2 regions of the Brevibacillus sp. genome follow, and region 2 is predicted to be linked to the other one. Evidence: riboswitches for the same ligand, from Rfam matches in the RefSeq annotation. Region 2 holds a riboswitch; the other holds the start of a gene.
What was found. Region 2 has a riboswitch for glycine ahead of DEP07_RS01565 (amino acid permease). Riboswitches for the same ligand answer to the same signal wherever they lie in the genome.
Positions count from the first base shown of each region.

Region 1: it holds a riboswitch for glycine, as region 2 does, so the genes downstream of both, glyA (serine hydroxymethyltransferase) here and DEP07_RS01565 (amino acid permease) in region 2, are expected to answer to the same signal.

Region 1 covers NZ_DOTK01000096.1:12,993-23,471, reverse strand. The annotation lists gene lpdA (dihydrolipoyl dehydrogenase) at 1-1,001, shown strand, start outside; glycine riboswitch at 1,016-1,119, shown strand; glycine riboswitch at 1,122-1,202, shown strand; gene glyA (serine hydroxymethyltransferase) at 1,306-2,559, shown strand; gene DEP07_RS27695 (serine dehydratase beta chain) at 2,575-3,093, shown strand; gene sdaAA (L-serine ammonia-lyase, iron-sulfur-dependent, subunit alpha) at 3,095-3,967, shown strand; gene gcvT (glycine cleavage system aminomethyltransferase GcvT) at 3,988-5,103, shown strand; gene gcvH (glycine cleavage system protein GcvH) at 5,157-5,546, shown strand; gene gcvPA (aminomethyl-transferring glycine dehydrogenase subunit GcvPA) at 5,570-6,904, shown strand; gene gcvPB (aminomethyl-transferring glycine dehydrogenase subunit GcvPB) at 6,930-8,414, shown strand; gene lipA (lipoyl synthase) at 8,395-9,273, shown strand; gene purU (formyltetrahydrofolate deformylase) at 9,423-10,298, shown strand.
Region 2 covers NZ_DOTK01000006.1:7,643-18,121, forward strand. The annotation lists gene DEP07_RS01550 (response regulator) at 1-2,058, opposite strand, end outside; gene DEP07_RS01555 (hypothetical protein) at 2,183-2,521, shown strand; gene DEP07_RS01560 (sigma-54 interaction domain-containing protein) at 2,542-4,143, shown strand; gene DEP07_RS01565 (amino acid permease) at 4,245-5,618, opposite strand; glycine riboswitch at 5,957-6,015, opposite strand; glycine riboswitch at 6,019-6,118, opposite strand; gene DEP07_RS01570 (iron-containing alcohol dehydrogenase) at 6,524-7,669, shown strand; gene DEP07_RS01575 (hypothetical protein) at 7,684-9,066, shown strand; gene DEP07_RS01580 (NAD-dependent succinate-semialdehyde dehydrogenase) at 9,063-10,479, shown strand, end outside.

The DNA.
Region 1 (10,479 bases), on a different contig from region 2:
TGCAATTCCAGCAAGCGATTCTCGCGACAGGCTCGCGTCCGATCGAATTGAAAGCCTTTCCATTCCAGGGCCGCATTCTTTCCTCGACAGAACTGCTGGCGCTTGAAGAATTGCCGAAAAGCTTGCTGGTCATTGGCGGCGGGTATATCGGGATCGAGCTGGGGCAGACATTTGCCAAGCTGGGCACGAAGGTGACGATTTTGGAAGGCTCGGACTCGATTTTGCCTGGCTTTGAAAAAGAACTGTCGCGTCTGGTGGCGAGGAAGCTGAAAAAGCTCGGCGTGGAAGTGCACACCGAAGCGCTGGCCAAAGGGGCGGAACAAACAGCCGAACAGGTCAGCGTCACCTATGCGGCAAAAGGCGAAGAGCGTCAGGCGACCGCCGACTATGTGCTCGTTACGGTTGGCAGACGGCCGAACATCGAGGGGCTGGGATTGGAAAAGCTCGCTGTCAAGTTGACAGAGCGCGGCTTCATCCAGATCGATCAGCAATGCCAAACGAGCGTTCCGCACCTGTATGCGATCGGCGATCTGGTGGAAGGCCCGGCTCTTGCCCACAAAGCGTCGTACGAAGGCAAAATCGCGGCGGAAGCCATCGCTGGCAAAGACAGCAAGCTCACCGACAAAAAGATTCCCGCTGTCGTGTTCTCCGATCCGGAGATTGCCAGCGTGGGACTGACCGAGTCGGAAGCCAAAGAGCGCGGACACGAGGTGGCAGTTGGCAAGTTCCCTTATGCCGCGAATGGGCGGGCACTGTCTCTGAACGTCGGGGAAGGCTTCGTGAAGCTCGTGGGCGACAAGGAGACGGGGCTGCTGCTGGGAGCGCAGATTATCGGGCCGGAAGCGTCCAATCTGATCGGCGAGGTTGCCCTGGCGATTGAAAAAGGGCACACGCTGACAGATATTGCCGAGACGATCCACGCCCATCCGAGCCTGGGGGAAATCATCATGGAAGCGGCAGAAGGAGCGCTCGGGCACGGCATTCATCAACTGAACAAATAACTGCATATCGGCGGATGATGATCGTGGGAGAGACTGGCCGCACTGGCTGGCACCGAAGGAGCAAGTCCCAAAAACCCTTGGGATTAATCTCTCAGGTAAAGAGTACCACGATTGGACGCACCTCTGGAGAGCGCTGCACAAGCCACCCAAGGGGAAAGCTTCGCGAACCGAAGCCAAACTCTCAGGTAAAAAGGACAGAGGAAAGGTAGATTTTTTCCGAAAAAGGAGTCTATCTTTCCATTGTCCTTTTTTCGCGTTCGTACGCTTGGGAAAGGTAGCGAGCAAAAGTTGAAACGGGGGAGATATCGTGAGTTTGCAGGAGCGCGATCAAGAAATTTTGGCGGCGATGGAAGACGAGCGGCAGCGGCAGCATCAAACATTGGAGCTGATTGCTTCCGAGAACTTCGTCAGCGAAGAAGTGATGCAGGCGATGGGGTCCGTACTGACCAACAAATACGCGGAGGGGTACCCGGGAAAACGGTACTACGGGGGCTGCGAGCATGTCGATGTCGTCGAGCGTTTGGCGATCGAACGGGTGAGCAGCTTGTTTGGCGCAACGTACGCGAACGTGCAGCCGCACTCCGGGGCGCAGGCGAATACGGCCGTCTTTTTCTCCCTGCTTTCGCCCGGCGATACGATCATGGGGATGAATTTGTCCCACGGCGGGCATTTGACGCACGGCAGCCCTGTCAGCCTGTCGGGAAAATGGTTCAATGTCGTCGCTTACGGCGTGCGCGAAGATACGCACCGGATCGACTATGAAGAAGTCGAGGCTGTAGCATTGCGCGAGCGGCCGAAGCTGCTGATTGCCGGAGCGAGCGCTTATCCGCGCCAGATCGATTTCGCCCGGTTCAAGGAAATCGCGGACAAAGTCGGAGCCAAGCTGATGGTGGACATGGCGCACATCGCCGGACTGGTCGCCGCAGGCTTGCATCCTTCGCCCGTTCCGCACGCAGATGTCACGACGAGTACGACGCACAAAACATTGCGCGGCCCGCGCGGCGGCATCATCCTGACGAACGACGAAGAAATTTTCAAAGGGATCAACAAAGCCATTTTCCCGGGCATCCAGGGCGGGCCGCTCATGCATGTGATCGCCGCCAAGGCAGTGTCCTTCAAAGAAGCGTTGCAGCCGAGCTTCGTCACCTACGCGCAGCAAGTGGTGAAAAACGCCGCGGCATTGGCGGAAACGCTGAAAAGCGAAGGGGCGACGCTCGTGTCCGGGGGAACGGATAACCATCTGGTCTTGCTCGATGTGCGGCCGTGGGATTTGACAGGCAAAGAAGCGGAGCATCTGCTGGAGGCGGCGGGCATTACGGTGAACAAAAACACGATTCCGTACGATACGGCAAGTCCGTTTGTGACGAGCGGCGTGCGAATCGGCACGGCTGCGATTACGACCCGCGGCATGAAGGAAGCGGATATGGAGACGATTGGCCGGGCGATTGCCGCTGTGCTCAAAGACAAGGGCAGCGAAGCGACGACCGCCAGGGTGAAAAGCGAAATTCGCGGGCTGTGCGAATCTTATCCGCTGTATCAACAGCTCGCAGTGAGGTAAGCAGGAGGAGCGACGATGGTATACAACAGCTGCTTTGATATTATCGGGCCGATTATGGTTGGCCCTTCCAGCTCGCATACAGCGGGAGTCGTCACGATCGGAAAATTCGTCCACGATTTTCTCGGCGGCGAAATCGAGTCAGCGACGATTGTGTTTTACGACTCTTTTTCGGAAACGTACAAAGGGCACGGGACAGACAAGGCAGTGGTCGGCGGCTTGCTCGGGATGGACACGGATGACAGCCGGATACGCGTAGCGCTGGAGCTGGCAGCGGCGAAAGGGCTGCAGGTCGTATTCGAAAAGCGGGGCGACTGCCCGTACTACGATCATCCCAATACCGTCATGATCCAGGCCCGCACAGCACGCGATATCGCCGTCATCGGCGGCGTCTCGCTCGGCGGCGGCATCTCGAAAGTGTTTTACGTGAACGAGTTCGCTGTCGATATTCCGTTGAACGCGCCGTACGATCTGGATGACTTGCGCAACAAGCTTTGGCACAATACACGCTGCGAGGCTGCGGTAGGGGGAGCATAGCATGGACTTTACTTCAATGACAGAGCTGCTCGCTCTCTGTGAATCGACCAACAGGAGCATAGCAGAAGTGATGGTGGCCCGCGAGAGCGCGAAAAGCGGGCGGTCGGAGCAGGAGATTGTGGAAACGATGAAGCTGCGGCTCGTCCGGATGAAAGAGGCGATCGATCAGGGAGTGTCCGATCAGTCCCTCGCCCCAAGCGGCATCTCGGGCGGCGATGCCTACAAGCTGGAGCGCTACCTGGAAAAAGGGGAGCAGCTGACAGGGCCGATTGTCGGGGATGCGATGAAGTTCGCTTTTGCCACCTCGGAAATGAACGCCCGCATGGGAATCATCGTCGCGACGCCAACAGCGGGCTCGGCAGGAATCTTGCCCGGCTGCCTGTTTTCGCTGCACGAAAATCAAAAATATACGTTTGAGCATCTGGTGATGGGGCTGTTCACGGCAAGCGCCATCGGCTATGTGATCGCCAACCGCGCGTTTATTTCGGGTGCTGCGGGAGGCTGCCAGGCAGAAGTTGGATCTGCAACAGCGATGGCTGCTGCCGCGCTCGTCGAGATCAAGCAAGGGACGCCGCGCCAGGCGGTTCATGCGGCTGCCATCGCCTTGAAATCGTTGCTCGGGCTTGTCTGCGATCCGGTTGCAGGCTTGGTGGAAGTGCCGTGCATCAAGCGCAACGTGATCGGTTCTTCCATCGCCTTTTCCGCAGCCGATATCGCGCTGGCTGGCATCGAAAGCCAGATTCCGTGCGATGAAGTGATCGGAGCGATGTACGAGATCGGAAAAAAAATGCCCCGCGCCTACCGCGAGACGGCTCTCGGCGGACTTGCCGTGACGCCAACCGGAGAGGCGGTCAAAGAGAGAATCATGAAATGAAGACGAAGGGATGAGGCTGGATGCAAGCTCAAGCTTTGAAACGAACGCCGCTCTACCCGCTCTACGCCCAGCACGGCGCCAAGGTAATCGACTTTGGCGGCTGGGAGTTGCCTGTGCAGTTCAGCAGTATTATCGAAGAGCATCACACGGTACGGACGAAGGCAGGACTGTTCGATGTGTCCCATATGGGTGAGGTCATGATTGAAGGCCCTGACGCCAGCGCGTTTGTCCAGTCGCTGATTACGAACGACGTGACGACGCTGCAAACGAATCAGGCGCTGTACGCGGCGATGTGCTACCCGGATGGCGGCACAGTGGACGATCTGCTTGTCTACAAGCAGGGCGAGCAAAAATTTTTGCTGGTGATCAACGCGTCCAACATCGACAAAGACGTAGACTGGATCGTCTCGCATGCCAAAGGCGAGGTCACGGTCGAAAATGTGAGCGACGCGACGGCTCAACTGGCGATTCAAGGCCCGCTTGCCGAGCAGGTGCTGCAACGGTTGACCGCAACTGACCTGTCGCAAATCCGCTATTTCTGGTTCCAGCAAGACGTGGATGTCGCGGGCATCAAGGCGCTCGTATCGCGCACAGGCTACACCGGAGAAGACGGCTTCGAGCTGTACGTGTCTGCGGCAGATGCGCCTTCTCTCTGGGAAAAAATTTTGGCGGAGGGCAAAGCAGACGGCGTGCTGCCGTGCGGACTGGGCGCGCGGGACACGCTGCGTTTTGAAGCAAGACTGCCTCTGTACGGGCAAGAGCTGGGGGCCGACATCACGCCGCTTGAAGCCGGGATCGGCTTTGCCGTGAAGCTGCAAAAGGAACAGGACTTCATCGGCAAAGAGGCGCTGCAAAAGCAAAAAGCAGCAGGCGTGCCGCGCAAGCTCGTCGGCGTCGAACTGATCGGCAGAGGGATTCCGCGCCCAGGCTATCCTGTGTTTGCGCAAGAAGCAGGGGAGCAGGATGAGCCGATCGGCTACATCACCTCTGGCACGCAATCCCCGACATTGAAGAAAAACTTGGGGCTGGCGCTGATCCGCGCAGAGTACGCAGCTGTAGACACGCCGCTTGCTGTGGAGATTCGCGGAAAGCGGGTCGAGGCGGTAACGGTCAAATCCCCTTTTTACAAACGCTAAAAAATCAGGAAACGGATGAATCCGAATACGAACGAGTCAAAGGAGATCAGGACATGAGCAAAGTCGTCAAAGGTTGGTTGTACAGCAGGGAACACGAATGGGTCGAGGTGCTGAGCGAAACGAGAGTGCGCGTGGGAATCACCGATTTTGCGCAAAACCAGCTCGGGGATCTCGTATTTGTAGATCTGCCGCAAGTGGGTGCCGAAGTTGTCGCGAATCAAAGCATGGGCTCGGTCGAGTCGGTCAAAGCGGTATCGGACCTGTTTTCGCCAGTGAGCGGCAAAGTGGTGGAAGTGAACAGCGAGCTGGAAGACAGCCCGGAAGTCATCAACAGCGATGCGTACAGCGGCGGCTGGATGATCGTCGTGGAAATCAGCAATCCGGATGAACTGTCCGAGCTGCTTTCTGCGGAACAATATGCAGATTTTGCCTTGGAGGGATAAGTGTGAACTATCGTTACTTGCCAATGACAACGGAAGACAAGCAAGAGATGCTGTCGTTTCTCGGTCTGTCTAGCGTAGAGGAGCTGTTTGCGGACATCCCGGAAGCGATCCGCTTTCAAGGCAGCCTGCAAATTCCGACTGCGCTGTCCGAGCCGGAAACCGTGCGGCATTTTACCAAGCTGGCGAGACAAAATGTCGACAGCAGCGAATACGCCTATTTTCTCGGAGCGGGCATCTACGACCATTACATTCCCAGCACCGTGAACCACGTGATTTCCCGTTCGGAGTTTTACACGGCTTACACGCCGTACCAGCCGGAAATCAGTCAGGGAGAGCTTCAGGCGATTTTTGAATTTCAGACGATGATTTGCGAGCTGACCGGGATGGAAGTAGCGAACTCGTCGATGTACGACGGGCCGACGGCGTTGGCGGAAGCGGCGAATCTGGCTGTCGGCGGCGTTGCCGGAAAAAATGTCATCGTGTCGAAAGCGGTACATCCGGAAGCGCGTGAAATTCTCGGGGTCAATGCCAAGGCTCAAGGCTATGAAGTGATCGAGATTGGCTGCAAGGGCGGCGTGACTGACCTGGAAGCGTTGGAGCAAGCGGTAAACGAACAGACGGCAGCGGTCATGGTGCAGTACCCGAACTTTTTCGGGGCAGTCGAAGATTTGGCTTCGCTTGAGAAAATCGCGCATCAGCACAAGTCGCTGTTTGTCGTCAGTGCCAACCCGCTGGCCCTCGGTGTGTTGCAGCCGCCGGGAGCGTACAACGCCGATATCGTCGTCGGCGAAGCGCAGCCTTTTGGCATCCCGATGCAGCTTGGCGGGCCATCTTGCGGTTATTTTGCCGTCAAGGAAAAGCTCATGCGCAAAATCCCGGGAAGAATCGTCGGCCAGACCGTTGACCAGGAAGGATGCCGCGGATTCGTGCTTACGCTGCAAGCGCGCGAGCAGCACATTCGCCGGGAGAAGGCGACGTCCAATATTTGCTCGAACCAGGCGCTGAACGCTCTGGCTGCCTCTGTCGCCATGACCGCCCTCGGCAAGCGCGGCGTGCAGGAAATGGCCCGGCTGAACGTGCAGAAGACCCAGTATGCGCTGCGCGAGCTGGCGAAGCTGGACAATTGCCAGCTCGTTTACCACAGCCCTGTTTTCAACGAATTTGTGCTCAAGGTGCCGAAAAGCGTAGGCGAAGTCAACCGCGAGCTGTTGAGGAAAAAGATCGTCGGGGGCTACGACCTCGGGCGGGATTACCCTGAGCTGGCCAACCACATGCTTTTGGCTGTGACGGAAGCACGCACGAAAGAAGAGATCGACGCACTTGTCCAAGGATTGGGGGAGATTGGCCGTGCAAACTAACAAGGAAAAAGAGCTGATTTTCGAAATGAGCAAGCCGGGTCGCGTCGCTTACAGCCTGCCTGAGAGCGATGTCCCAGAGGTGGAGCTGGACGCAGTTTTCCCCGCACAGTATTTGCGCAAGCAGCCTGCGGAGCTGCCGGAAGTATCCGAGCTGGACTTGATGCGTCACTACACCGGGCTGTCCAACCGCAACCACGGGATCGACTCCGGCTTTTATCCGCTCGGCTCATGCACGATGAAGTACAATCCGAAAATCAACGAAGATGTCGTTCGCTACCCCGGCTTTGCCAAAATTCATCCGTACCAGGCGGAGGAAACGATGCAGGGCGCATTGCGGGTATTGTACGACTTGCAGGCGGAGCTTTCGGAAATTACCGGGATGGATGCGGTTAGCTTGCAGCCTGCGGCGGGAGCACAGGGCGAATGGGCGGCGCTGATGATGATTCGCGCTTACCACGAGAGCCGCGGGGAAAAACGGACGAAAGTGATCGTGCCTGACACGGCGCACGGGACGAATCCGGCGAGCGCGGCAGTCGCTGGTTTGGAGACGGTCACGATTTCTTCTGATGAACAGGGAAACGTCAATCTGGAGGAGCTGCGCAAAGTCGTGGGAGCAGACACGGCTGCATTGATGCTGACGAATCCGAGCACGCTCGGCTTGTTTGAGGAAAGCATCCAGGAGATTGCCGAGATCGTCCACGCGGCGGGCGGCTTGCTGTACTACGATGGAGCGAATGCGAACGCGATCATGGGCATCGCTCGCCCGGGAGACATGGGCTTCGATGTGGTGCATCTGAACTTGCACAAGACGTTTACCGGGCCGCATGGCGGCGGCGGTCCTGGCGCTGGCCCAATCGGCTGCAAAAAAGAGCTGGTGCCGTTTTTGCCGCGTCCGCAGGTGGTCAAGGAGGGCGACACGTATCGCCTCGACTACGATATTCCGCAATCGATCGGACGGGTCAAAGCGTTTTACGGCAACTTCGGGATTTTGCTGCGCTCGTTCGTCTACATTCGCGCCAACGGGCCGGAAGGGTTGCTGCGCGTCTCCCAGGAAGCCGTGTTGAATGCGAACTACATGATGCGCAAGCTGGCGCCGTACTACGATCTTCCTTACGACCGCATTTGCAAGCATGAATTTGTCCTGTCCGGGCGCAAACAAAAGAAATTGGGCGTGCGCACGCTGGACATTGCCAAACGTCTGCTTGATTTCGGCTATCACCCGCCGACGATTTACTTCCCGCTGATCGTGGATGAGTGCATGATGATCGAGCCGACCGAGACGGAGTCGAAAGAGACGCTGGATCAGTTCATCGACGCCATGATTGCGATTGCGAAAGAAGTGGAGGAAAATCCGACGATTGTGCAGGAAGCTCCGCATACGACGATTGTCTCGCGTCTGGATGAGGTGACGGCGGCGCGCAAGCCCGTATTGCGCTATCGGAAGCCGGCAGAGGAAAACGCTGTGCCGAAAGCAGAGGGGAGCCAAGCCAATGAAGGTGCCCTCGTCTGAGCGAAAACCGGAATGGCTGAAAATCAAGCTGCATACGAATGAGCAGATGAAAGAGCTGAAAGCGATCATGCGCGGCGGCAACCTGCACACCGTATGCGAGGAAGCGAAATGCCCGAACATCTACGAATGCTGGAGCAACCGCACGGCGACGTTCATGATTTTGGGCAGCATCTGCACGCGCGCCTGCCGCTTTTGCGCCGTGAAAACGGGCCTGCCAACCGAGCTTGACCAGGAAGAGCCGCAAAAGGTAGCGATTGCGACAGCGAAAATGGGCTTGAAGCATGTGGTCGTCACCTCGGTTGCGCGCGATGATCTGCGCGACGGCGGAGCGTCGATTTTCGCGGAGACGATCCGGGCGATTCGCGAGCGCAATCCGCTGACAGGCATCGAAGTATTGATTCCCGACTTCGGCGGATCGGAGGAGGCGCTGGCGACGGTTTTGGCCGAAAAGCCGGACATATTGAACCACAACATCGAGACAGTCGAGCGCCTGTCGGATCGGGTGCGGGCGAGAGCGAAATATCCGCGTTCCTTGACGCTTTTGCAAAATGCGAAAAAGCTTCGGCCCGGGCAGAAAACAAAGTCCAGCATCATGCTTGGCGTAGGGGAAACGGACGAGGAAATCGTGCAGACGATGCACGACTTGCGCGCCGTCAACTGCGATATTATGACGCTCGGGCAGTATTTGCAGCCGACGAAAAAGCATTTGCCCGTCCTGAAATACTACACGCCGGATGAGTTTCGCGAATTTAAGGAACTGGGAATGAAGCTGGGCTTTGCCCATGTGGAATCAGGGCCGCTCGTCCGCAGCTCCTACCATGCGCATGAGCAGGTGGCGCAAGCGACGATTGCCAAATAAACGCGACTCCCGCGCCTGTTGCTTGACAGGGCGGGAGCTTGCTTGTTTGTTTGTCCATGCCATGAAAGCTGATCGCAGCTTTTCCAACGGTTTTGGACAGTCTATGTCTATGAAGAGGGAAAAGCATCCAGAATGGGAGGAACATACATATGAACCACGAGCCTGCAAAAAATGAGAACCGCGCCGTCCTCTTGATTTCTTGCCCGGAGAGATTGGGCATCATCTCTGCCGTTTCCAATCTGCTGCTCAGCTACAAAGCGAACATCGTTCAGTTCGACCAACACACGACAGACCCGCGCGACGGGATGTTTTTCATGCGCATTTTGTTTGACCTCGACTCTCTTCCGACGGCATTTTCACAGTTGGAGCAGGACTTGGCCAAAATGGCCGAGGATTACCCGATGGACTGGCGGCTCAGCAAGGAAAGCCAAAGAAAACGCATGGCGATTTTCGTCTCCAAAATGGATCATTGCCTTGTCGAGCTGCTCTGGCGAGTCAAATCGCAGGAAATTCTCGTCGATATTCCCATGGTCATCAGCAATCATCCGGATGCGAAAGAGACGGTGGAAGCGTACGGCATTCCGTTCCATCACATATCGCTTGCGACCCAGAGCAAGGAAGAGGCAGAGCGCAAGGCGCTTGAGCTGTTGCAGGGCAATGTCGACTTCATCGTTTTGGCCCGGTACATGCAGATTTTGTCTCCGCGCTTTATTACCCATTTTCCCAATCAGATTATCAACATTCACCATTCCTTCCTGCCCGCCTTTATCGGGGCGAATCCGTACAAGCGCGCCTTCATGCGCGGGGTGAAGCTGATCGGGGCAACGGCGCACTACGTCACAAACGATCTGGACGAAGGCCCGATCATCGAACAAGACGTGATTCGCGTCAACCATCGCTATACGGAAGAAGATTTGAAAGTGGCAGGCCGCCACGTCGAGCGAAACGTTTTGGCCCAGGCGATCTCCTGGCACGTGGAGGACAAAGTCATCGTGTACGGCAACAAGACGATCGTGTTTGCCTAAAAAATATTTGCTTATTTTTCAGGCTTTGTTACGCTTGCCCTATCGAAAAATGAAAGGGTGACCGAAAGCCGATGATCTCCTAATCCGATTTCCAGGAAAAACTCGTATGAAAATGACGAATTTTTTTGGACAGGATAGGTGTTGGCTTTTGCTCGTAATGATAGGGCATTTGACTTTTTCT
Region 2 (10,479 bases):
CAGCTCGTCGCGGCCGTACTCTGTCGTCATGGCAATCGTCGCTGCGTCGCATAGCTCGGCGAGCGCGTGCAGCCGCTGCAACGATTCTACGCCGTACATGTCTTCCGCTTCCATGTCGACGAACACAAAGCGAAACGGGTTGTGCGCTTCAGCGTGTTCCAACAGCTCGAAAGCCTCTCGCCAGGTGGCGACGCAAATAGGCGAAAAGTTTAAGCCAAACAACATGTCAGCCATGCTGCTTCGCATTTTGTCGTGATTTTCCACAATCAGGACACGCTGGCCTTCGTAGCCTGGTGGCAGCATGGAGCCAGGGCTTTCGCTTTCCCGCCAGGGCGCGTGTTCAAACGGGAGGGTGAAGGAGAAGCAGCTTCCTTTGCCGATTGCGCTAGTCACTTCGAGAGTGGCGCCCATCATCTCGACAAGGCTGCGCGAGATGACCAGACCAAGTCCGGTGCCGCCGTATTTTCTGCTCGTCGTGCCATCTGCCTGTGTGAACGGTTCAAACAGCTTGCCGAGCTGATCTTCCGACATGCCGATGCCTGTATCCTCTACGGCAAAATGCAAGTACAGCAGTCGTCCTTCTTCTTTTTCCAGCGTGATTCGCACAGAGACGTATCCTTGCTCGGTAAACTTGATGGCGTTGTGGCACAGATTGAGCAACACTTGCTCGAGCCGATGCTGGTCCCCGATCAGTTTGGGCAACATTTTCGGCGGCAGATCGAGAATGATTTCGATTTGCTTCGTCCCGAGGTAAATGCTCAGCATGTGCGAGAGCCGCCGGACAAAATCGTCGAGGTCAAAGCTTGCCTTTTCCAGCTCCAGCTTGCCAGCCTCGATCTTGGAAAAGTCGAGAATCTCGTTAATGAGGCGGAGCAATACTTGGGAGGAAGACAGCACCTTGTCCAAGTAATCTTTTTGCATCACCGTCATCACCGTTTTCTGCATCAGTTGGGACAGTCCGATGATCCCGTTGAGCGGGGTGCGGATTTCGTGACTCATCCGCGCCAAAAAGTCGGTTTTCGCCTTGCTCGCTTCCTCCGCTTCTTCTTTGGCTGCCCGCAGTTCGGCCTGAATCCGCCGCTGTTCCTTTAACATGAAGTGCAGCAAAAGCGAGAGCAGACTGACCAGAACGAAAATGGAAACTTTGGTAATCAGGCTGGACAAGTCTTGTACAGAGTTCAATTGTCCTAGCGCTTCGCTGGCAGGCAGTACGGCTGCGACAGACCAGCCCGTGGAAGAGACAGGGGAGTAGCCGATGTAATAGTTGTTGCCGTCGATGGAGACGAGTTGCAACCCTTTTTGTCCAGCGACCATGCTTTGTCCGATTTTGGCCAGATCGCCTGGTTGTTCCGTCAGCTTGTGCCGGCTGACAAGCTCCGGATTCGGATGGTACATGATCGTTCCGTCTTTGGAAACCAGGATGGCGTAGCCCGATTCCCCGATCGGGTACGTGCCGAGCATTTGCGGAATGTCGTCGAGCAAAATATCGATGGCGACGAAGCCCAGCAGCCTTTCGTTTTCCTCAATCTTCATGGTGCCGCTGGTCACCATTTTTTTCGTGAGATAATCGGCGTACGGCTCGGAAAAAACGACGTCATTGGAACGGACGGCGTCTGGATACCAGGGGCGTTTGGTGAGCGACCAGTCTTTTCCTGAGAGCGTGTCGGTGTTGCCGATCGTGAAGTTGCCCGCATTGCTGGAAACCCATACAAGGCCCAGGTTGTGGTCCAGCCGCTGGATGCCGTCCAATGCGGTCGCTACGTCCAAGTAATGCGGGCTGGTGAAGGCATGCTCTCGCGTCTGCACGGTTTGCAGGTAGCGCAAGATTGCCTGGTTGGTGCTCATTTGCCTGATCAGCAACGCTTTTTGCGCAAAGAAAGCGTCCATCCGTTCGGCCAGAGCCTGGCTTTGCAGGGTCAGCTTGTTCTCAATCTCGACTTTCATGATCCGGTTGGTTTGGGAGCGCATGATGTAGCCGGACAGGGAGAAGGCGACCACGATGATCAGGAGGATGAGAATGGTCAGTTTTCGGGCATGGCTGACGTGAAAAGTTTTCATGAACGACCTCGCAATCTGTGATGTAGGTTGTTTTCATTTTACAACACAAATCTCAAAATCTTCCGGAAAAAGCGCGGCTTGCTCCCGATTCATCTAGTAAAATAGAGAGGAAGGGGTGACAGTCATGTACACCGTATGGAAAGTGAAATACTTGAAAATATCTTCCTACCTCAAACTATGTGTGGGAGCCGGTTTTTCACTGGGTCTCTTGATCGGACTTGTTCAACTGCTTTTTCTGTTTTTGATGCGTGCCACAGAGGGACATTCAGGAGCAAGCGGCATGTGGGACAGCTTGCTTGCCGGCCTGGCGAATGCGGCAGGCACTGTCATCGTCTATACTTTTGGCGCCGCGGTTATCAGTCTTATTTCTTATTTTCCTTTTATGGCTTTTCTCAAACGCAAGCAAGGAATAAAGATCGAAGGAATATTGGAACCATTTGAAGAGAGCGAGATCAGGTCATGACATCCGGGAGAGAATCGCACATGCATCCATTGCGTCCAACGATGACGGTCGAGGAAGCCGTCGCCCATTTTACGCCAGACCGGAACGAAGTGCAGGAAGTATACAGTGAAGAAGACGAATTTATCGGCTATTTGACGGTAGAAGCGATCGCCCATGCGATTCATCGCGGGGAATTGACGCGGCCGATTGTCGAGTACGTGGTGCCGGAAGTGAGCTTGCCGGATCGAAAGCGGCAGGCAAGCTCGCAGGCGCAGCTTCACGCTTTTTTCGAGAGTCCGATTTGCCAAATCGTGTTTAATGCGCTGTATGACGGCGTGTACATTACAGACGGAGCAGGCATTACTTTGTTCATCAACCAGGCGTACCAGCGCATTACCGGGATTCGCGAAGAAGAGGTCATCGGCAAGCATATGGGCGATTTGATCAAGCAAGGCATGATCTCCGTGTCCGCTTCGCTGGAGACGATCCGCACGCGAAGGCCCGTGACGCTGATCCAGACGATACGCAACAGCCGCAAAATCATCGTTTCCGCGACGCCTGTGCTGTCGTCCGCAGGCGAGATTTTATACATCATCAGCAGTGTCCGGGACATCACCGAGCTGATTCGCTTGAAGCACGAGCTGGATAGTCAAAAGCTGCTGCAAAGCGATGTGCCCCCTGCCGATCAGATGGGGCTGGAAGATGTTGTGCTCGGGCCAGCGACGCGCTCGCTTTTCCGCCTGGCTGACAAAGTCGCCAAGACAGATGCAAAAATTTTGTTGCAGGGCGAGACGGGTGTAGGGAAAAGCATGATTGCGAAATACATCCACGCCAGGAGCAGTCGAGCCAACGAAATTTTTATGGAGTTGAACTGCGCGGCAATCCCGGGCCATCTGGTGGAGGCTGAGCTGTTTGGCTACGAGCCGGGTGCGTTTACGGGAGCGCTCAAGCAAGGCAAGGTCGGCATTTTGGAAAGCGCCCATCGCGGTACGCTTTTTCTCGACGAGATTGGCGATTTGCCGCTGGAGCTGCAAGTCAAGCTGTTGAAGGTCGTGGAGGAAAGCAAATTCATGCGCGTCGGCTCCACGCAAGTGCGACATGTAGATGTGCGGATCATCACGGCGACTCATCGGGATTTGGCTACGCTGGTGCGGGAAGGGTTGTTCCGCGAGGATTTGTACTATCGGCTGAACATCGTCACTTTCGAGGTTCCACCGCTGCGGCAGCGCCGGGAAGAGATTGTCCCGCTGCTTGAGTCCTATCTGGAAAAATTCAACGAAAAGTACAACGAGCAAAAAACGATGACGCTGGAGTGTTACGAGTGGCTGACCAACTACAGTTGGCCGGGGAACATCCGGGAGCTGGCGAACCTGGTCGAGCGGCTGGTTGTCACGACTTTTCACAACACGATTGACGTGGGAGATTTGCCCGGCTTTTTGCAACAGGTGTTTCCGCAAGCGGAGCCGACGTCGTTGCGCGATGCGGTGGCACGACTGGAGCGCAGCATGATCAGCCAAGCGATCCAGACGCACCGGACGACCAGACTGGCAGCAGAAGCGCTTGGGATCAGCCAAAGTGCGCTCGTCCAGAAGATGAAAAAGTGGCAGCTGCACATCGGCAGCGAACCGGAGTTGAACGAATAGGAAAACATCCCGCGAGCGCCTGACGCCATCGCGGGATGTTTGTTTTACTCATGCAGCCACATTCGTTCATGAATGTGGTTTTTGGTTGTGTCGCTTACCGCTTACGAGTTTTCGGCAATTTTGACCTGATCGACTTTCGCTTTGCGCAGCTTGTAAATCACCACGAGCATGATGAACCAGACAGGTGTGATGAACAAGGCAACGCGCGTGTCTTCAGCAAGTGCGAGCACGACGAGAATGAACGCGAGAAAAGCGAGAATCAAGTAATTGGCAAACGGATAGAGCGGCATTTTGAATTTGTTTTGCGCTGCCAGCTCTGGTCTTGTCTTGCGGTATTTCAGGTGGCAAATGACCGTAATGCCCCAGATGAACAGGAAGCAAACCGTCGAGACACTCGTGATCAGCGTGAAGACGCCTTCTGGCATGATGTAGTTCAATACAACGGCGATGAGAATGACGACGGTAGAGAAGAACAGGGCATTGGCAGGAACTTGGCGAGTCGTGAGCTTGGTCATGGCCGCAGGCGCGTTTTGTTCTCTGCCCAAAGAGTAGACCATTCGGCTTGTACTGAAGACGGCGCTGTTACATGCCGAAGCGGCGGAGGTCAGTACGACAAAGTTGACGATTCCCGCAGCGGCAGCAATTCCGATTGCGGCAAACACTTGCACGAACGGGCTTTCTGTCGGAACGATCGCACTCCATGGGTAGATGCTCATAATCACGATCAGCGCACCGACGTAGAACAGCAAGACGCGGATCGGAATGTTGTTGATCGCTTTTGGAATGACGCGCTCAGGATTTTCTGTCTCTCCGGCAGTCAGCCCGACCAGCTCAATGCCGACGAACGCGAAGACGACCATCTGGAACGAAAGTAAGAAGCCGTTGATTCCGTTCGGGAACATCCCGCCATGGCTCCACAAGTTCGTGAAGCTGGAAGCGCCGGAGTTGGTAGAGAAGCCTTTGACGATCATGACGATACCGACGACGATCAAGGCGAGAATCGCGATGACTTTTACCAGCGCGAACCAAAACTCCATTTCTCCGAACAGCTTCACGGTTGCCAAGTTCATGAAAAGTAAAATTACGAGGGCAATCAACCCCGGCATCCATTGCGGCACTCCCGGAAACCAATACTGTGTGTACAAGCCGACAGCCGTCAAATCGGCCATGGCAATCGAAATCCAGCAAAACCAATACGTCCAGCCTGTGACGAACGCAGCCATGTTTCCGAGGTAGTCTTTTACGAAGTCGACGAAGGAATGATAGTTCAGGTTGCTCAGGAGAAGTTCACCGAGCGAGCGCATGATCAAAAAGCAAATAATCCCAGTAATCAGGTACGCAAACAAAATGGATGGCCCGGCGAGGTGAATGGATTTTCCCGCACCCAGAAATAGTCCGGTACCAATGGCTCCACCGATTGCGATGAGTTGAACGTGTCTGTTTTTCAGACCTCTCGCCAATTTTTGTTGTTCCATGTGATCCCCCTCTTTCTCTCTGTCTGATTCTGCACAGTTACTTGGAAAGACAACTACTTGCTCGACGACTTTTTCTTCACAAAAGTTTATGGTTCTTTATAATTCTCATAGTAACATAGCTGTACAGAATAAATACATCATTAAGTTACTTCCAACGGAAAAAACGCTTACATTTTTCAGTGAGTCCTTATTTTTTGCTGTTTGCTTCCGGTTGCTCCCTCCTTGTTTGCCCGAGTGGGGATGTGGCTGTTCCCCTGAAAGCGCAGCGATTTCTAGCAGCAATCCTATTTTTCGCCAATAAAAAAAGGAACGGGAAAAATAGGCTGGTTCCTATTTTCCTCTGTCCTTTTACCTGAGAGTGTTTAACTCCTTTGGTGGCCAATGGCTCTCTCCAGAGATGCGTCCCATTGCGGTCCTTTTACCTGAGAGATTTGTCCTGGGGGTCAGGATTTGCTCCTTCGGTGCTAAACGGTAAGTTTAGTCTCTCCCACAATATTCATCCGCGATAGATATTCGCATGCGTTCTTTTGATAGTAAATTATTCCAAATAGCTTGTCAAACGAAAATTGCCAATTGACAGACTATTTTAAGCATAAAACATTTTTGACCGATTGAAGTCCAACAAACAAGGGAGATGGCAAGAATCAACAACAATTTGATTCGAAAACAAATCAATATGATGTATTTTGATTTGAAACATGATCGGTGATCGGATGAAAACGGTTGCTTTTTGTTCCGGGCAAAGCGAGAGTGAAAAATGTGACGAACATGTGAGAAAAGGTGGTTTCGCGAGCGGAAATCTACCATTTCGCCGGAAGCAAACGAGGTTGAGTGCAGCGAATTTTAAGGCTTTGGCACGGGAGTTGCTTTTAAGTGGCAGCACAGAGAAGGGAGAGAGTGACAACATGAACATTTCTACATTTGCTGCTGCGAACAAGCTGGTCACAGGCCGCGATTCGCTGGCATTGCTTGCAGAGGAAGTCGCCCGGCTGGGGGTGCAGCGTCCGCTGATCGTCACCGACCATATTTTGATTCAGGCCGGGGTGGTAGCGCAAGTCGAGGAGCTTTTGCCGATGAAGGCAGGCATCTTCCCGGACGTCAATCCGGAGCCGGAAATCGAAATCGTCGACCTGTGTGTCAGCATGATTCGCGCAGGAAGCTACGACGGGCTGATTGCGGTCGGCGGAGGAAGCGCGATCGACATTGCGAAAGCGGCTGCGGTCATGGCGACTAATGAGGGCAGCATCGAACAGTATTTTGGCACGAATCTGGTCAAGCAGCCGGGCTTGCCGCTGATCGCGATTCCGACCACAGCGGGAACAGGCTCGGAAGTGACCAATATCTCGATTTTGTCTGATACGAAGGAGCAAGTAAAAAAAGGAATTGTAAGCCCTTACTTGCTGCCGGATGTGGCTATCGTCTCGCCGATGATGACGCTGACGTGCCCGCCGAGTGTTACCGCTGCGAGCGGCGTGGATGCGTTGGTGCATGCAGTGGAAGCTTATATTTCCAAGTTTGCCTCCCCAGTCACGGACGCGCTGGCGATTGGCGCGATGAAGCTGATCGCCGTTCACCTGCCAAAAGCGTACGCGGCCCCGGACAACATCGAATCGCGCGAAGCCATGATTACAGCCGCGTTGATGGCGGGTCTTGCCTTCGGAAATGCAGGGGTAGGAGCTGTACATGCCCTGGCTTACCCGCTCGGCGGACGCTTCCACATGGCGCACGGCGTCAGCAACTCGCTGCTTTTGCCTTACGTGATGCGCACGAACAAGATCGCCTGCCTGGAAAAGTTGGGAGACATCGCCCAGGCGCTCGGAGAAAATACAACTGGCCTGAGCCTGGATGAAGCGGCGGAAAAAGCGATCGAAGCGATGACGCGTCTGTGCCGTTACGTGGAAATTCCCCAGTCGTTGCGCGAGTTCAACATCCCTGAGACAGCGCTTGCCGAGATGGCGGAAGAAGCGATGAAGCAGACCCGGCTTTTGAAAAACAATCCCCGCACCTTGCGGAAAAAAGACATAGAAGATATATATCGCGCAGCTTACTAAGAGGGGGATATCACATGAAGTGGAAGCAACGCAAAGATGGTGCAGAGACTCCGTATATTCCGGCTGGCCCGTTCAAAATTCGCCTGCCGTTCGTGCATTATCGTTTTGAATGGCCTGATTACTTGCAAGGATTGCTGATGTGCGCCGTCGATCTCGGCGCCATCACGTTGCTTGCCGATCACCTTGGCATGCCGTTTGAGGTCGGCTTGGCTGTCGTCATTTTAAATGGCTTCTTGTATTTGCTGCACCACTTGCTGGGCGATCCGGTCATTCCGGGCTGGATTACCCCTGCGATTCCGTTGATCGTGCTGTTTGTCGGGCAATTTCCCGAAGGGCCGGATCGGGTGTACGCCCTGATTGCCTTCCAGTTGACGCTCGGGCTGCTATCGATTATTTTGGGCGTCACCGGGCTTGCCAAACGGGTAGTCAACTTCGTGCCGAACGCGATCAAATCAGGCATTATCCTCGGCGCGGGGATTGGCGCGATCACCTCGATTTTTGAAAAAGGCGGGAAGTTCGACCTGTTCCCGTACACGATTGCGATTTGTATCGGTTTCTGCTTTTATCTCGTATTTTCCAAGCATTTTGAAGGATTGAAGCAAAAAGGCAAGCTGTGGGCGCTGCTCGGCAATTTGGGGATTTTGCCTGCGATTTTGTTGGCGGTATTCGTAGCGCCGATCTTCGGGGAAGCGAAGTGGCCGGACATTCAGTGGGGATTCAGCCAACCGGACTTCGCCACGCTCTGGTCGCAGTATACGGTTTTCGGCTTGGGGCTGCCGGCGCTGTCCTTTTTCATCACGGCGCTTCCTGCGGTGTTCGCGACTTACCTTGTCGTCTTTGGCGATGTGCTGAAAACGAAAGCGCTGTTATCCGAATCTGACCAGGTGCGTCTCGATGAAAAAGTCGACTACAATCCTGACCGGGCGCACATGATTTTTGGCGGACGCAACATGCTGATGAGCCTGATCGGACCAGATATTACGATGTGCGGCCCGATGTGGGCAGCGATGCAGGTCGTGGTCGTGGAGCGGTTCAAAAAAGGCAAGCAGGCGATGAACTCCTTTTTCGGGGGCGCAGGCTCTTTCCGCTGGGGAACGAATACAGGTCTGCTGCTGTTGCCGATCGTCAGCCTCGTTCAGCCGATTCTCGGTGTTGCAGTGGCATTGACCTTGCTCGTGCAAGGCTACGTCAGCGTGCGAATTGGCGTGATGCAGGCGCGCAGCCAGCGCGATTTGGGGATCGCCGGAGTCGTCGGAGCCATTCTGGTGATCAAAGGCGCAGCGATGGCTTTTGGCGCGGGAATTTTGCTGTGCGTTTTATTATATGGAAAAGATTGGTTGCGCGGAGAAAAAGAGAAATTGTTTACAGCCAATGAACAGGAGGAAAAAGCGGCGTGAAGCAACAAGAGTGGAACAAAGGGATTTACGTGAATGGAACATGGCTGACACTTGACAAGCGCATGATCGTGCAAAATCCGGCGACGCTCGCGACGATTGGCAGTGTGCCGGACGCAGGTGCGGAAGAAGCGAAGCAGGCAGTCGATGCCGCGCAAGCCGCTTTTGCAAGCTGGTCGAAAACGACGGCTTACGAGCGGGCCACTCTTCTGGAGCGCTGGCATCAGGCCATTGAAGCCAGACTCGATGAAATCGCCTACGTGATGACGATGGAGCAGGGCAAGCCGCTTGCAGAAGCGCGGGGCGAGGTGCAGTATGCCAACAGCTACATCAAATGGTACGCGGAAGAAGCGAAGCGGATTTACGGGGAGACGATCCCGTCGTCTGCCGTCTCCAAACGGATCATCGTCCAGAAGCAGCCTGTCGGTGTCGTGGCTGCGGTTACTCCGTGGAACTTTCCGGCGGCAATGATCGCGCGCAAGCTCGCTCCGGCGCTTGCCGCAGGCTGCACGGCCGTAGCCAAGCCAGCGGAACAGACGCCGTTGACGGCGCTGTTGCTGGCGGAATGCGCCGAGGAGGCTGGCATCCCCGCAGGTGTGATCAACATCGTCACTACTTCGCGGGCGGGAGAAGTGGTCGACGTCTGGATGGAAGATTCTCGCGTGAAAAAGCTGACGTTTACCGGATCGACGCCTGTGGGCAAGCTCTTGATGAAAAAAGCGGCGGACACCGTGAAAAAGCTGTCTCTGGAGCTGGGCGGTTTGGCGCCGTTTATCGTGGCAGAAGATGCGAATCTCGAAGCGGCTGTCAAAGGCTTGATCCAGTCCAAATTCCGAAACGCCGGGCAAACGTGCATTTGCGCCAACCGGATTTACGTGCACGAGGCTGTGAAAGAACCATTTTTGCAAAGGCTGACAGAAGCGGTCGCTGCGCTGCGCGTAGGTGTCGGCACAGAGGACCATGTCGAGATCGGCCCGCTGATTGATGACAGAGCGGTCAAAAAAGTCCGGCAGCAGGTAGACGACGCTATCTCCAAAGGGGCTGTGCTGCATGGCAATCCGGAGCTGGAAGGTGCGGTCGGCTATTTCTTGAAGCCTGTGGTGCTCTCGGAGGTCACAGACGAAATGCTCTGCATGCAAGAGGAGACGTTCGGGCCGATTGCTCCTGTCAGCACGTACTCCGACGACGCGGACGTCATCAGACGCGCGAATGCGACACCGTACGGACTGGCGGCTTACGTTTTCACCCAGTCGTTGACGCGGGCATTCATGTTCTCGGAAAATCTGGAATACGGCATTGTCGGGGTAAACGACGGGGGGCCATCTGTCGCGCAAGCACCGTTTGGCGGCATGAAGGAAAGCGGTCTCGGCCGGGAAGGCAGTCACCAAGGAATCGAAGAATATTTGGAGGTCAAAT